Regions from separate parts of the Diaphorobacter sp. C33 genome, predicted to be linked through region 1. Evidence: predicted binding sites of a transcription regulator. Region 1 holds the regulator's gene; each other region holds the start of a gene.
What was found. Region 1 encodes FNR, which switches genes on or off when oxygen is low (the NO sensors DNR and NnrR bind a similar motif). Its sites were predicted from a motif close to TTGATNNNNATCAA; they were not measured.

Region 2: QY917_RS08620 (FeoA family protein) is a predicted target of FNR. The motif match lies at 2,302-2,315, and genes of this name have one in related genera.
Region 3: QY917_RS09645 (PAS domain-containing methyl-accepting chemotaxis protein) is a predicted target of FNR. The motif match lies at 2,825-2,838, and genes of this name have one in related genera.

What each region holds. Positions count from the first base shown of each region.
Region 1 covers NZ_CP129980.1:333,611-338,546, reverse strand. Annotated here, with positions in the region: gene hemN (oxygen-independent coproporphyrinogen III oxidase) at 1-514, opposite strand, end outside; gene fnr (fumarate/nitrate reduction transcriptional regulator Fnr) at 686-1,429, shown strand; gene QY917_RS01630 (hypothetical protein) at 1,471-1,758, opposite strand; gene QY917_RS01625 (FixH family protein) at 1,835-2,113, opposite strand; gene ccoG (cytochrome c oxidase accessory protein CcoG) at 2,175-3,617, opposite strand; gene ccoP (cytochrome-c oxidase, cbb3-type subunit III) at 3,702-4,616, opposite strand; gene QY917_RS01610 (cbb3-type cytochrome c oxidase subunit 3) at 4,646-4,783, opposite strand; gene ccoO (cytochrome-c oxidase, cbb3-type subunit II) at 4,798-4,936, opposite strand, start outside.
Region 2 covers NZ_CP129980.1:1,806,346-1,811,281, reverse strand. Annotated here, with positions in the region: gene kynU (kynureninase) at 1-607, opposite strand, end outside; gene kynB (arylformamidase) at 681-1,343, opposite strand; gene QY917_RS08630 (Lrp/AsnC family transcriptional regulator) at 1,447-1,914, shown strand; gene QY917_RS08625 (YkgJ family cysteine cluster protein) at 1,933-2,259, opposite strand; gene QY917_RS08620 (FeoA family protein) at 2,377-2,670, shown strand; gene QY917_RS08615 (ferrous iron transporter B) at 2,667-4,568, shown strand; gene QY917_RS08610 (hypothetical protein) at 4,592-4,789, shown strand; gene QY917_RS08605 (YkgJ family cysteine cluster protein) at 4,920-4,936, opposite strand, start outside.
Region 3 covers NZ_CP129980.1:2,027,577-2,032,512, forward strand. Annotated here, with positions in the region: gene QY917_RS09635 (2OG-Fe(II) oxygenase) at 1-155, shown strand, start outside; gene queF (NADPH-dependent 7-cyano-7-deazaguanine reductase QueF) at 214-1,059, shown strand; gene QY917_RS09645 (PAS domain-containing methyl-accepting chemotaxis protein) at 1,180-2,739, opposite strand; gene dinB (DNA polymerase IV) at 2,877-4,034, opposite strand; gene QY917_RS09655 (DMT family transporter) at 4,234-4,936, opposite strand, start outside.

The DNA.
Region 1 (4,936 bases):
AGCTCAGGCGATTGAAACCCAGCTCCGCCAACAATCCCAGCCGCGCTTCATCCACGGTCCGCGGGTCCACTTCTATGGAGTACTCCCCCCCCGGAACGAGGACGAAACTGCGCCTCAACATGCCCATCAGTTCGCGCAAACCGTCATCCGTCAGAAAAGTAGGCGTGCCTCCGCCGAAATGCAGCTGGCTCACATGCTGACCCACACCGCAGTGCGCCGTATGCAGGTCGATCTCACGGCTGAGGTAACGCAAGTAGACCTCTGCCCGCTCTGGATGCCGGGTAATGATCTTGTTACACGCGCAGTAATAGCACAGCGATTCACAAAACGGGATGTGGACATAAAGCGACAAAGGCATCGCCTTGGCTACCGACCCCACGCGACGCTGCTGCAGCGCAAGGATGTATTCCCGCTCGCCAAAGGCCTCGACAAAACGATCAGCAGTCGGATAAGAGGTGTAGCGCGGCCCTGGAACGTCAAAGCGACGCAGGAGCTCTGTTGTAACAACGGTCATGACGGGATTCCTTGCACTTTCATATCACTGTGCCGTAGAGTCCCCCATGAGTCCTTGACGTTGATCAAGCGCCCATAAGGTCCTTGTGGCGACAATTTGACTTCGGCTCAAAGTCGTCCAACGGCCTACGGCATTCCATGTCTCCCAGCCGTTCAGAGGTAAGCTCAAGCCATGAACAGGGTTCCCATGCATACGAATCTCCAGACCATCAAAGTTGCCTGCTCAAACTGCAATCTGCGTGAGCTGTGCATGCCCGTGGGTCTGGACGACCAGCAACTCAAGCGCATCGATGACATTGTTGCTGTACGACGCAAGATCAAGCGTGGCGGCACGCTTTTCCGGAACGGTGAACCCTTCACATCCCTTTTTGCCATCCGCACCGGATTCTTCAAGACCTGTGTCGCCACCGAGGACGGTCGCGATCAAGTGACGGGTTTTCAAATGGCGGGCGAGATCATTGGCCTGGATGGCATCGTGAGCGACCGCCACACTTGCGATGCGGTAGCGCTTGAAGACGCCGAAGTATGCGTCATGCCTTTCGATCGTATTGAAGAGTTGTCGCGCGAAGTAACGGCACTACAGCACCATGTGCACAAGATCATGAGCCGCGAGATTGTTCGCGAGCATGGGGTCATGCTGTTGCTGGGGAGTATGCGTGCCGAGGAACGCCTTGCCGCATTCCTGTTGAATCTCGTACAACGCTTGCATGCCCGGGGGTTCTCACAATCCGAATTGGTGCTGCGCATGACGCGGGAAGAGATCGGCAGTTACCTAGGATTGAAACTGGAAACCGTCAGCCGCACGTTTTCGAAGTTCGTGGAAGAAGGTATTGTGGAAGTAAAACAGCGCCATGTGCGCATCGTCGATACCGATGCGCTGAAGCGCATTGTCAACAGCCAGCAAGCCTGCCATTAAGCCTCGGTTTTTTGCTCATTCATAACTGATCGGCGGAAAGATCAGGAAACGTATTTGGCGCAATCAGCCGGCCGCGCCCCTTTGGGCACGGGGCAGCGATTCAACTCAAAGGGCGAGAGTGACAACAGCGTAGTCAATGCGCTGGAAGCCATGAGTACGAACCAGAACGTGAAGAAGGCGATGGTATACACACCTTCGCGCGAGAGATGCAGGGGTTGATCAAACCACTGCAGCGCTTCTGGATCCACGAAGGCGAACACCACCATTTCCATGACGCCCGCCATCAAAAAGGCCGGCCACGCGATCCACATCAATCGTTGCATCCACATTCGCCCATCTCCTAGCAGGTGTAGTTGACAGCGTAGCATCTGTTCTGCGGCATGCAAAGAGGACTCGCCCTGCCGGTCAACGCGGTTGGTCCTCCAGCGGAGTAGCTGCATGGTTGCGCCCCTTCATGGCAGGCGTCATGTCGCCTCCAGACTCCTTCAGGGTCTCGTTGATGTTCAATCCCCGTTGGTAATAGTCTTCCGCGATGACGGGGTCGGGTTGGCTCACGGCCAGCCAGAGGGTCACGAAGCCCGCAATGATGACAATCACCGGCCCCGCGATGACAAGCCAGACATGGCCAAACGTCCACCAAGGCTTTCCTGCGTCTTCCAGATTCATGGGGGAATTACTCGACATCGATACCAACTCCTCGCTCATTTATGAGCACAGCTTGTTCATTTGCATTCCGCGACCGCCTTCAGCGAGGCACGAGGAACACGGATTTCTCTGCCACTTGGGCTTTATCACCCTGCGCTTGAATATCGAAATACACCGTATGCGATCCGGGAGATGCTGAGCCATACGGAATTTGAAGACGGACAACCACCCATCGGGATTCCGCCGGTCCAATGTCAATTGCGGTCTCGGACGCCACTTCCAGCCCTTCCATGCCGTGGGCGCTGATGGTGTAGCGCTGCGCCCCCTCCGTGGCGTTCATGATCTGCAGCCGGTAGATATTTTCCAGCTTGCCTCCCGCCACGATGCGCGAGAGCGCAGCGCGGTCGCGCACGATGTCCACCTTCAACGGGGTGCGTACCACCAAGCTGGCCAGCATGCCGATGCACAACACCACCAGCACCGCTGAATAGAACAACACACGGGGTCGCAGCACGCGTTTGAGCATTTGCGACTGGGTCCAGTGGTTCTTGACGCCGTTCTGCGTCGAGAAGCGAATCAGCCCGCGCGGATACTTCATCTTATCCATCACGGTATTGCAAGCGTCCACGCAGAGACCGCAACCAATGCACTCGTATTGCAGTCCGTTGCGAATATCGATACCCGTTGGGCAGACCTGGACACACAGCGTGCAATCGATGCAGTCACCCAGTCCCGCAGCTTTGTGGTCTACCGTCTTGTTACGGGGCCCGCGAGGCTCGCCGCGCTCAGGATCGTAAGAGACGACCAGCGTGTCCCTGTCGAACATTGCGCTTTGGAAACGCGCATAAGGGCACATGTATTTGCATACCTGCTCGCGCAGGAATCCTGCGTTACCGTACGTGGCCAACCCATAGAAGATCACCCAGAATATCTGCCACCCTCCTTGCAGGGCCAGCAACTCTCCCCCCAGCTCGCGAATCGGAACGAAATAGCCCACGAAGGTGAAGCCGGTCCAGAATGCGACCGCAATCCAAATGGCTTGCTTGACAGATTTTTTCCAGATCTTCTCAAATGTCCACGGACCATTGTCCAGGCGCATACGGGCACTGCGGTCGCCTTCGACTTTGTGCTCGATCCACATGAACATTTCCGTGTATACGGTCTGGGGACAGGAGAAGCCGCACCACAGGCGTCCCGCCACTGCGGTAAACAGAAAAAGCGACAGCGCGGAAATAATCAGCAAACCCGTCAGATAAATGAAGTCCTGCGGGTAAAGCACCAAACCAAAAATATAGAAACGGCGTGCTCCGAGGTCAAAGAGCACCATCTGGCGCTGGCCCCACTCCAGCCATGGCAGGCCATAGAAAACCAGCTGTGTCAGAAACACCATCGCCCAACGCCAACGTGCGAACACTCCACTTATCGAGCGTGGATAGATTTTCTTTTGCGCCTCATAGAGCGAAATGACCTCGGTCTGCGAACTTTCGGCCCCCACTGGCGTGATAGGAATCACCTTACGGGGCTGACCTTCGGCTGGCTTCATGGTGGAATCTCAAAAAGGAAGTGCAACTTCCAAAACGCAAAACGGCCGGCGCCCCTCGACGGGGAGCCGGCCGCACAGGGAGCATCAGCGCGGGGCGCCGGCCTTATTGGACAAACCCCAGACGTATGCCGTCAACACCTTGATCTGTGCATCGGTCAACTTGCCCGTTTGGGCAGGCATCTCGTTGGTCTTGCCATTGTTGATCATAGCGGTGATGGCAGCTTCGCCCCAGCCATGCAGCCAGATGTCATCCGTCAGATTAGGGGCACCCAGGGCCACATTGCCCTTGCCGTCCATCCCGTGGCATGCAGCGCACGCAGTGAACTTCGACTTGCCCAGAGACGCCTTCAGGGAGTCATGCGGGCTTCCCGACAGGCTCAGGACATAGTGGGTGAGGTTGCGCACATCTTCCGGCGAGCCCACGGCGGCCGCCATGGGAGGCATGACGCCAATGCGCCCATCGTGGATGGTCTTCTGGATCTGATCAGGCGCACCGCCGTGCAGCCAGTCACCGTCGGCCAGGTTGGGGAAGCCCTTGCTGCCGCGGGCATCGGAACCATGACACTGCGCGCAGTTGTTCATGAACAGACGCTCACCAATTGCCATGGCCGCTGTGTCGGCCGCCATCTCTTGGGGCTGCATGGCCTCGAACCGCGCATACAGGGGCTGCAACTCTGCGTTAGCCTTGTCCACTTCGGCTTGGTACTCGCCCAGCTGCGTCCAGCCCAACTTACCCTTAAAGGTCCCCAATCCGGGATAGGCAGCCAGATAGCCAGCACCGAATACCAGCGTGATGATGAACAGCCACATCCACCAACGGGGCATGGGGTTGTTCATTTCCGTCAGGTCTTCGTCCCAGACGTGACCGGTGGTGTTGTCGGCCGTAGCCTCGACCTTCTTGCGGGACGTGATCCACAGCAGCAAGCCGCAGGCCACGATACCGATGATGGTGATTCCGGCCACGTAGAAGGACCAGAAGTTACTCGTGAAATCGCTCATGGGTTATCTCTTTTCTTGTGGAGACTTCTTCAGTCCTCGGCGAAGGGCAACTGTGCTGCCTCCTCGAACCGGGCCCGGTTGCGGCGCATGAAGGCCCAGAACCAGATGCCCACGAAACACGCCAGCGACGCCAGCGTGGCCACGATACGCATGGTGGTGATGTCCATGACCAGCTCCTCGATTACTTGAGCGCACGGCCCAAAACCTGGAGATAGGCCACCACGGCATCCATCTCTGTCTTCCCCTTGACCTGCTCGGCGGCGCTGGCGATCTCCTCATCCGTATACGGGACGCCGACCGTGCGCAATGCCTTCATGCGA
Region 2 (4,936 bases), 1.5 Mb from region 1:
CGCTGTGGCACAGGTCCCAGACGCACAGAATGCCGTGGGCGTGCGCCTGCGCGGTCACGGCGGCCATGTCGTGCATGGCGCCGGTGCGGTAGTTCACGTGGGTGAGCAGCAGGACGGCGACCTGGGGCGTCAGCTGCGTGGCGATTTCCTCGGGCTCCACCAGCACCAACTCCAGTCCGTACTCCTGGCACACGGACTGGGCGATGTACAGGTCGGTGGGGAAGTTGCTGCGCTCGCTGACGAGCTGGGTGCGACCGGGATGGTCCGCGCGGGCCACGCGCGCGGCAGCCGACAGCACCTTGTACAGGTTGACCGAGGTGGTGTCGGTGAACACCACCTGGTCCGGCCCTGCACCGATCCAGGGGGCGAACTGGTTGCCCAGGCGCTGCGGCAGGCTGACCCAGCCAGCCTTGTTCCACGAGGTGATGAGATCCTGTCCCCATTCCTGCTGCACTACTTGGGCCACGCGCGCCAGCGTGGCGCGGGGCAGAGCGCCCAGGGAATTGCCGTCCAGGTAGATCACGCCCTCGGGCAGGCTGAAATGGTCGCGCAGGCTGCGCAGCGGGTCCTGCGCATCGCGTGTGCGGCACTCTTGCAAGGTAGTCATGTGGTTTTTGCTATTAATAAAGTAGCTGTTAGCGCTTATTGCACGAGCGTTAGAGGCCAAAACGGCCTAATGGTCATGCGCGCGGCGGCAGCGCACGCAGCACGGCGCGCACGGGCGATGCGTCGGCCGTGGTGAGCTTGAGCGGCAGCGCGATGAGTTCGTAGTCGCCCTCGGGCACATCATCCAGCACCAGGTTCTCCAGCACGCGCAGGCCACGCCGGCGGATCACCTGGTGGCTGGGCAGCGGCTTGCTGTCGGCGGGGTCGATGCTGGCGGTGTCGATGCCCACGAGCACTACGCCGGCGTCGGCCAGGCGCTCGATGGTGTCGGGCGCGTAGGCCGTGAGGCCCGCGTCCCAGCGGTCCACGGGCATGCGGGCGTAGGTGCGCACCAGCACCCGCGGCGGCAAAGTGCCCGTCATCGCATGGGCAATGTGGGTCCATTCGATGAGCGGCCCGCAGTCCAGCGCATGCACCACGCGGCAGGGGCCGATGAAGGCTTCCAGCGGCAGGGCGCCGATGGCTGCGCCGTCCGCTGCGTAGTGCAGGGGCGCGTCCGCGTGCGTGCCCACATGGGGCGAGAGCGTGAGTGCGCTCACGTTCACCGGGCAGCCGGGGCCCAGTGTGGCGCTCCACTGCTGCTGGTAGGGTGTATCGCCCGGGAACACCGGGCTACCCGCATGCACGGGGGCAGAGATGTCCCACAGCGCGGGCGATGGCGTGGAGGTGGCGGTCATGCCGCGCATGCTATGCGCGGCGGAGGGGTGGGTAAACGGTTTATCCCTGATGGGTGACTCATTTGGATAATCCATTCTCGCAGAGACATTTTTGGGTTAAATCATGCAAGCCGAGATCGACCGTACCGACCGCCAGCTGCTGCGCGCGCTGCAGGACAACGCCCGCCTGACCTCCGGCGAACTGGCCGAAATGGCGCACCTGTCGCAGTCGCCCTGCTGGCGGCGCGTGAAGCGGCTGGAGGACGCCGGGGTAGTGCGCGGCTACCACGCGCAGCTGGACCGGCGTGCGGTGGGGCTGGGTGTGATGGCTTTCGTGATGGTGGGCATCGACCACCAGACGGAGGCGCTGTCCGTGGCGTTCGAGGAGGCGGTGTGCGCCATTCCCGAGGTGGTGCTGTTCCACGGCATCTCGGGCCCCGCGGACTTCCTGCTGGTGATCGTGACGACCGACCTGGACGCGTATTCCGAGCTGCTGCAGCGGCGCCTGCACCGCCTGCCCGGCGTGCGCCAGGTACAGACCTATTTTTCGCTGCAGGAATTCAAGGGGCGCATCGGCGGGTTGCCCGTGTGAAAGCGGGTCCTGCGGCGTTCAGAGCACCAGCCCGTCCAGTGCCGGCAGATGGTGGCGCTGGCGGGCGCGGTTGCAGGCAGCGCTGCCGGCTTCGAATTCGCGGCAGGGCGAGGGCCGCCACTCGTAGATGCCGCAGGCCGCGCGCAGGCCCACCTGGCCCGTGAGGGCCGAGCAGCGCGGCTGCGCATGGTCCGTGCCCCGCATGCGTGCAGTGTGGTCCGTGACCGGCACCACCAGCCCATCGGGAACGCAGCCGCCCAGCTCCTCCGTCTCGTGCACCGAGAAGTCCACGCGAAAGCTGGCGCAGCAGGCGCCACAGGTCAGGCAGGGGTGAAGAGTGGTCATGGCGTGCGTCGCAGGGGTTGTCATTGTGACGCGCCACAGGTCCTGATGTGCATCAATCCAGCAGCGTGCAGTTCCATTAGAATGAGAATTACTTTTATTCATTGACTGCAATACAACATGCTTCACACGGGGAATGACGCCGCGCAGCCGCGGGGGCTGGATACCTTGCCGCATGGCGTGCCGGCCACGGTTGCCGGGCTGCTGCCGGCGCAGGATGGCCGGTCGCAGGCCATGGTGCTGCGCCTGATGGAGATTGGTTTCCTGCCCGGCGAGCCGGTGCGCGTGATTGCCCGGGGCTTTCCCGCGGCCGACCCCCTGGCCGTTCGCGTGGGCCAGGCCACTTTTGCCCTGCGCCGCCATGAGGCGGCCCTGGTGCAGGTGCGCGTGGATGCGCTGGAGGCCGCGGCATGAGCACGGCGGCATCTCCCCTGCACATCGCGCTGCTGGGCAACCCCAACTGCGGCAAGACGGCGCTGTTCAATGTGCTGACCGGCGCACGCCAGAAGGTGGCGAACTACGCGGGCGTCACGGTGGAGCGCAAGGAAGGCCTGTTCACCACCGCCAGCGGCCGGCGCGTGCGCGTGCTGGACCTGCCCGGCGCCTATAGCCTGCACGCGCAGAGCCTGGACGAGGCCGTCACCCGCGATGTGGTCACCGGCCGCCGCCCAGGAGAGGCCATGCCCGAGCTGCTGGTCTGCGTGACCGATGCCACGCACCTGCGCCTGAACCTGCGCCTGGTGTTGGAGGCGCGCGACCTGGGCCTGCCCATGGTGCTGGTGCTGAACATGAGTGATATGGCGCAGCAGCAGGGCATCCAGATCGACCGCGAAGTCCTGGCGCGCGAACTGGGCCTGCCCGTGGTGACCACCGTGGGCGTGCGCGCCGACGGGGCGCGCGAGCTGCTGCAGTGGCTGGACACGGCCACCCCGCAGGCCGCCCGCGGCGCCGCCGTGGGCACGCAGGCGCCACCGCCCGTCAATGCGCTGGAGGAAGACCGCCCGCAGCGCGTGCAGCAATTGCACCAGGAAGTGCGCCGCATCATGGGGCTGGCCGTGCGCGAGCCCGCGCTGCGCCTGCAGCGCGACGACCGCATCGACGCCGTGGTGCTGCACCCGCTGTGGGGCATGCTGCTGCTGGCGGTGACGCTGTTCCTGATGTTCCAGGCCGTGTTCAGTTGGGCAGAGGTGCCCATGGGCTGGATCGAAGGCGCCACGGCCGCCGTGGCCGAATGGCTGAACGCCCACATGGCCGAGGGGCCGCTGCGCAGCCTGCTGGCCGACGGCGTGATCGCCGGCGCAGGCGGGGTGCTGGTGTTCCTGCCGCAGATCCTGATCCTGTTCTTCTTCATCCTGGCGCTGGAGGAATCCGGCTACCTGCCGCGCGCGGCCTTCCTGCTGGACCGCGTGATGGGCACCGTCGGCCTGTCGGGACGCTCGTTCATCCCGCTGCTGTCCAGCTTCGCCTGCGCGGTGCCGGGCATCATGGCCACGCGCTCCATTCCGGACTGGCGCGACCGGCTCGTCACCATCCTCATCGCGCCGCTGATGACCTGTTCGGCCCGCCTGCCGGTGTACGCGCTGCTCATCGCGGCCTTCATCCCCGATCGCACGGTGGCGGGGCTGTTCAACCTGCAGGGGCTGGTGCTGTTCGCGCTGTACCTGGGCGGAATCGTGAGCGCCATGGCCGTGGCGGCCGTTGCGCGGCTGGCGCGGCGCGGCGACGGCGCCACGCCGCTGCTGATGGAGCTGCCCGCCTACCGCTGGCCCAGCGTGCGCAACCTGGCGCTGGGGCTGTGGGAGCGCGCGGGCATCTTCCTGCGCCGCGTGGGCGGCATCATCCTGCTGGTCACCATCCTGCTGTGGTTCCTGTCGTCGTACCCCGCGCCGCCGGCGGACGCCACGGGGCCGGCCATCGAATACAGCTTCGCCGGGCGCATCGGCGCCGCGCTGGAGGTGATCTTTGCGCCCATCGGCTTCAATTGGCAGATCAGCATCGCCCTGGTGCCCGGCATGGCCGCGCGCGAGGTGGCGGTGAGCGCCCTGGGCACGGTGTACGCGATTGCCGCTTCGGCCGACGACACGGCCGCGCAGCTCGCGCCCATGCTGGCGGCGCAATGGTCGCTGGCCACGGCGCTGTCGCTGCTGGTGTGGTTCATCTTCGCGCCGCAGTGCGTCTCCACCATCGCCGCCGTGCGCCGCGAGACCAACGGCTGGCGCTGGCCGCTTGTCATGACGGGCTATCTCTTCGCACTGGCCTATGCGGCCAGCTTCATCACCTACCGCGTGGCCCTGGCGCTGGGCGGTGGTTGAAACCGTCACCAAGGAGCAGAACCATGTGGCAAGACATTCTCACCGCCGTGATCGTGGCCGTGGCCGCCCTGGCGCTGCTGTGGCGCTGGCTGCCGCAGCGCTGGCGCGCCCGCGCCGCGCGCGTGCACCCGGCACTGGCGCCCATGGCCAAGACCGGCAGCAGTTGCGGGGGCTGCAATGCCTGCGCAGGAGACCGCTGCGCGCCGGCACGCAAGCCCTGAAGCCGGGATAGCCCGGTCGCGGGCCTAAAAGCATAGCTGCCGGCGCCTGCCAGGCAAAGGTTTCAGTATCAAAACTATCTGAAATCATTGCCTGGCAAGCGCCAGCAGCTCTTCTTTTTGAAGAACCACTTCAAGCGGCCTGCGGCC
Region 3 (4,936 bases), 1.7 Mb from region 1:
TGCCCCTGGAGGTGGCGCCGCGCCAGGGTAATGCGGTGTTCTTCAGCTACGAGCGGCCCCACCCCAGCACGCGCACGCTGCACGGCGGCGCCTCGGTGATCGAGGGCGAGAAGTGGATCGCCACCAAATGGCTGCGCGAACGGGAATTCAAATGAAATGAGCCTCTAGCGCTTATTCGATAAGCGCTAGCAGCTATCCAATCCATAGCACACCATGAACACCCCGGAACACTCCCAGCTCGGCAAGGCCTCGGCCTATGCCGACCAGTACGACGCGTCGCTGCTGTTTCCCATTCCGCGCGCGGACAAGCGCGCCGAGATCGGCATCGACGGCAACGCCCCCTTCTTCGGCGCGGACCTGTGGACGGCGTTCGAGCTGTCGTGGCTCAACCTGCGCGGCAAGCCGCAGGTGGCCATCGCCCACATCACCGTGCCCTGCGAGACGCCCCACATCGTCGAGAGCAAGTCGTTCAAGCTGTACCTGAACAGCTTCAACAACACCCGCTTTGCCAGCGAGGCCGAAGTGCGTGCGCGCATCCGCGCCGACGTGAGCGAAGCCGTGTGGCGCGGCGCCGAGCATCCCGGCACCGTGGGCGTGACGCTGCTGCTGCCCGAGGCCTTCGACCGCGAGCCCATCCACGAGCTGGACGGCCTGCTGCTGGACCGCCTGGACGTGGAATGCACGCGCTACCAGCCCGCACCCGAGCTGCTGGCCGCCCACCATGACGAGGCCCCGGTGACCGAGACGCTGGTCAGCCACCTGCTCAAGAGCAACTGCCTGGTGACCGGCCAGCCCGACTGGGGCAGCGTGCAGATCACCTACAGCGGCGCGCAGATCGACCAGGCCGGCCTGCTGCAGTACCTGGTGAGCTTTCGCAACCACAACGAATTCCACGAGCAGTGCGTGGAGCGCATCTTCATGGACATCTGGACGCGCTGCCGCCCCATCAAGCTGGCCGTGTACGCGCGCTACACACGCCGCGGCGGGCTGGACATCAACCCCCTGCGCACCAGCCACCCGCAGCAGCTGCCGCGCAACGTGCGCACCGCGCGGCAATAAAGCGGCCCTGGCAGGGCAGCAGCGCGCCCGTAGCAGCACAGGGCCCGGCACCGCCACGGCCCCATGCAGCCAGTAGCCGCGCGTGCCTTTCACCGAAAGCGCCACGCGCTGGACAGCCCGTCAGCCCAGGCGGAACACATCCACGCTGCGGCCCAACGAGGTCACGCCTGCGCGCAGCGCCTGGGCCGCGGCGGCCGACTCCTCCACCAACGCGGCATTCTGCTGCGTCACGCTGTCGAGCTGGACGATGGCCTCGTTCACCTGGCCGATGCCTTCGGACTGCTCGCGCGTGGCGGTCGTGATCTCCTGCACCTGGGTGCTCACGCGCCGCACCGCATCCACCATCTCCTCGATGGTGCGGCCCGCCTGCGCCATGCGCCGGTTGCCATCGGCGATGCCATCCACCGTCTGGCCGATCAGGCCGCTGATCTCCTTGGCGGCGGTGGCACTGCGCTGCGCCAGCGCGCGCACCTCGCCCGCCACCACGGCAAAGCCGCGGCCCTGCTCGCCCGCACGCGCGGCCTCCACCGCGGCGTTGAGTGCCAGCAGGTTGGTCTGGAAGGCAATGCTCTCGATCACGCCGATGATCTCGCCCATGCGCGCCGACGAGCGGCGGATGTGCTCCATGGACTGCGCCACCTCGGCGATGGCGGCGCCGCCGCGGCTGGCCACGGCCATATTGCGCTCGCTCTCGCTCGCCATCTGCGCCGCCGCATCCGCCGTGTGGGCCACGGTGCTGGCCAGTTCCTCCATGGCGGCTGCAGTCTGCTGCAGGCTGCCGGCCTGCGCTTCGGTGCGCGCCGACAGTTCGCGTCCGCCCTGCGCCACCTGCGTGGCGGCGGAAGAAAAGCCCTGCACTTCGGTGCGCACATCGCCCACCACAGCACGCAGGTTGATCTGGATCTGCACCAGACGGCGCATGAGCGCGCCCAGCGACGCCGAATAGTCGGTGCGCGCCGTGGTGGCCAGGTTGCAGCCCGCGATGTCGCCGGCAAACCGCTCGGCCTCCTCCAGCGCGGTCGAGAAGTGGCGGTGAAAGTAGTTCAGCATGACGCCCGCGCCCAGCCCCAGCGCGGCGGCCCGCCATGCCACGGCCGCCCAGCCCGCAAGGCCCAGCGCGTCGGGCAACAGTACCGCGATGGACAGCACCGCCAACGTAAGGGCCATGCGGGCCGTAAGACCCAGGCGTACCAGACGCTCCACCCAGCCGCGTGCGCCGGCGTGCAGCAGCTCGCCCTCGCGCAGCACCAGCGTGACGCGGCCGGACTGTGCCTCGGCGCGCATGCGCGCATACAGAGCGTCGGCCGCGGCCACCTCGTCGGCCGATGGCTTCACCCGCACCGACATGTAGCCCACGGGCTTGCCGCGTTCCAGCACCGGCACCACGTTGGCGCGCACCCAGTAGTGGTCGCCGTTCTTGCGGCGGTTCTTGACCAGCCCCGTCCAGGGCTTGCCGCGGCCGATGGTGGACCACAGGTCCTTGAAGGCCGCCGGGGGCATGTCGGGATGGCGGACGAGGTTGTGCGGCTGGCCCATGAGTTCTTCATGGGAATAGCCGCTCACCCGCGCAAACGCGGGATTGCAGTGGGTGATTTCACCCCGGGTATTGGTGAGAGACACCAGCAACTCATCGGCGGGATAGTCATACCCGCGGCCCGTGACCGGGACGTTCACACGCATGCAGAACCTCTGAAAGGACGAACGGCCCCTATGCGGGGCCGTCAGGAATGTGAGTAAACGAGTGTAACTTTTATGAATTACCCCCTAGATTTACGTCAAGCAAATTCGCACCAACATGGTGCGACATCCCGCCCCGATCAGAACAACGGCGCGCTTTCACCCCAACCCGCCGCCTGCTGGGCAACGGCTGCCTGGGGCAGCAGGTTGCCCACGCGCACGCCCAGCAGGCGCAGGCGCTTGGTCAAGGGCACGCGTTTGAGGCACAGGCCCGCCACGCGGCGGATGGTGGCCGCGTCCTGGGTGAAGTCCGCCACCGTCTGGTCGCGGGTGGCGATCTTGAAGTCGTCGTAGCGCAGCTTGATGCCGATGGTGCGGCCCGCGTAGCCCTTGCGCTGCAGGTCCCCCGCCACCTGCTCGCACAGTGCGGTGAAGATGCGGCCCAGTTCTGCCCGGTCGTGCACCGCGTGCAGGTCGCGCTCAAAGGTGGTTTCGCGGCTCATGGAGACGGGCTCGCTCTCGGTCACCACCGCGCGCTCGTCGCGCCCCCAGGCCGCGTCGTGCAGCCAGGCACCGTAGGAACGCCCGAACTGCTGCATCAGCCACGGCAGCGGCCGCTGGGCCAGTTCGCCAATGGTGCGGATGCCGTGGGCGAGCAGTCTGGCCTCGGCCTTGGGGCCCACGCCGTTGATCTTGCGGCAGTCCAGCGGCCAGATCAGGTCTTGCAGGTCGCCTGGCTGCACGATGGAGATGCCATTGGGCTTGTTGAACTCGCTCGCCATCTTGGCGATGAGCTTGTTGGGCGCCACGCCGATCGAGCAGGTCAGCCCCGTGGCGTCGAAGATGCTCTTCTGGATCAGCCGCGCCAGCACCCGCCCGCCGTCGCGCTGGCCGCCGGGCACTTGCGTAAAGTCGATGTACACCTCGTCCACGCCGCGGTCTTCCATGACCGGCGCGATGGAGAGGATTACCTCTTTGAAAAGCCTGGAGTAGCGACGGTAGGCAGCAAAGTCCACCGGCAGCAGCACGGCCTGCGGACACAGGCGCGCGGCCTTCATCAACCCCATGGCCGAGCCCACGCCGAACTGGCGCGCCGCATAGGTGGCGGTGGTGATCACGCCGCGGCCCGCGTAGTCCTTCAGCAGCGCAAACGCCGCCACCGGAATATCCCCCAGCCGCCCGGCGTAGGCAGCGGTCAGCGCTTCGTCCTGCGGGCGCCGGCCGCCACCGATCACCACGGGCAGCCCCTTGAGTTGCGGGTAGCGCAGGAGTTCGACGGAGGCGTAGAACGCATCCATGTCGAGGTGGGCGATGCGGCGATCAGAGGCAGTAGCGGTCACGGCGCCAATTGTCGCGCGCTGCGCGAGTCGTGCCGCCTAGGAAACTGGCGCGCCCCCCGGCGTGGGCCACCGCGCAAGGGCCGCCCCGCCGCGCTGGTGGCGTCCCCCTGCCCGCATTGCGCAGCAATGCGAGAGCGGGGGGAAGGCGCGAAGCGACTCAGGGAGGTGATCCAATTTGCGAGCAGATCAGCACCAACCCCACCAGCATCAACGCCATGCCGATCTTCTCGGGCCGCGTGAAAGACTCGCTGAACAGGCGGCGCGACACCAGGTAGCTGAACGCCACCTCCACCATGCCCAGCGTGCGCACTGCGCCCGTGGTCTGCATGGCATAGGCGGTGAACCACGCCAGCGACGCGGCCGCACCCATGCTGCCCGCCACCAGCGACATGCGCCACGCCGGCCACAGCGGCGCCAGGCCCCGCTCGGTCTTGAGCGCCACCCAGGCGCCCAGGCCCAGCGTCTGCAGCGTCTGCGCGATCAGCACGCCCCAGGCGCCCGACAGCCACGGCGTCTCGGCCCCCAGCGCCAGCGCCCCGCCGCGAAAGCCCACCGAGGCGATCGCAAAGCTGGCGCCGCAGGCCAGGCCATAGAGGGCCGGGCGGCTCAGCCAGGCTGCAGGCGACAGCAGCTGTCCGCGCGGGGGCAGCGACAGCAGCAGCACGCCCAGCGTGGCCACCACCATCGCCAGCAGCGCGAGCGGCGTGGGCAGTTCGTGCAGGAACACGCTGGCGAACAGCGCCACCTGCAGCACCTCGGTCTTGGACAGGGTCACGGCCACGGCGAAGTTGCGCTCGGCCATGGCCAGCAGCAGGAAAGCCGTGCCCGCGATCTGGAAGAACGCGCCCAGCGCGATCCAG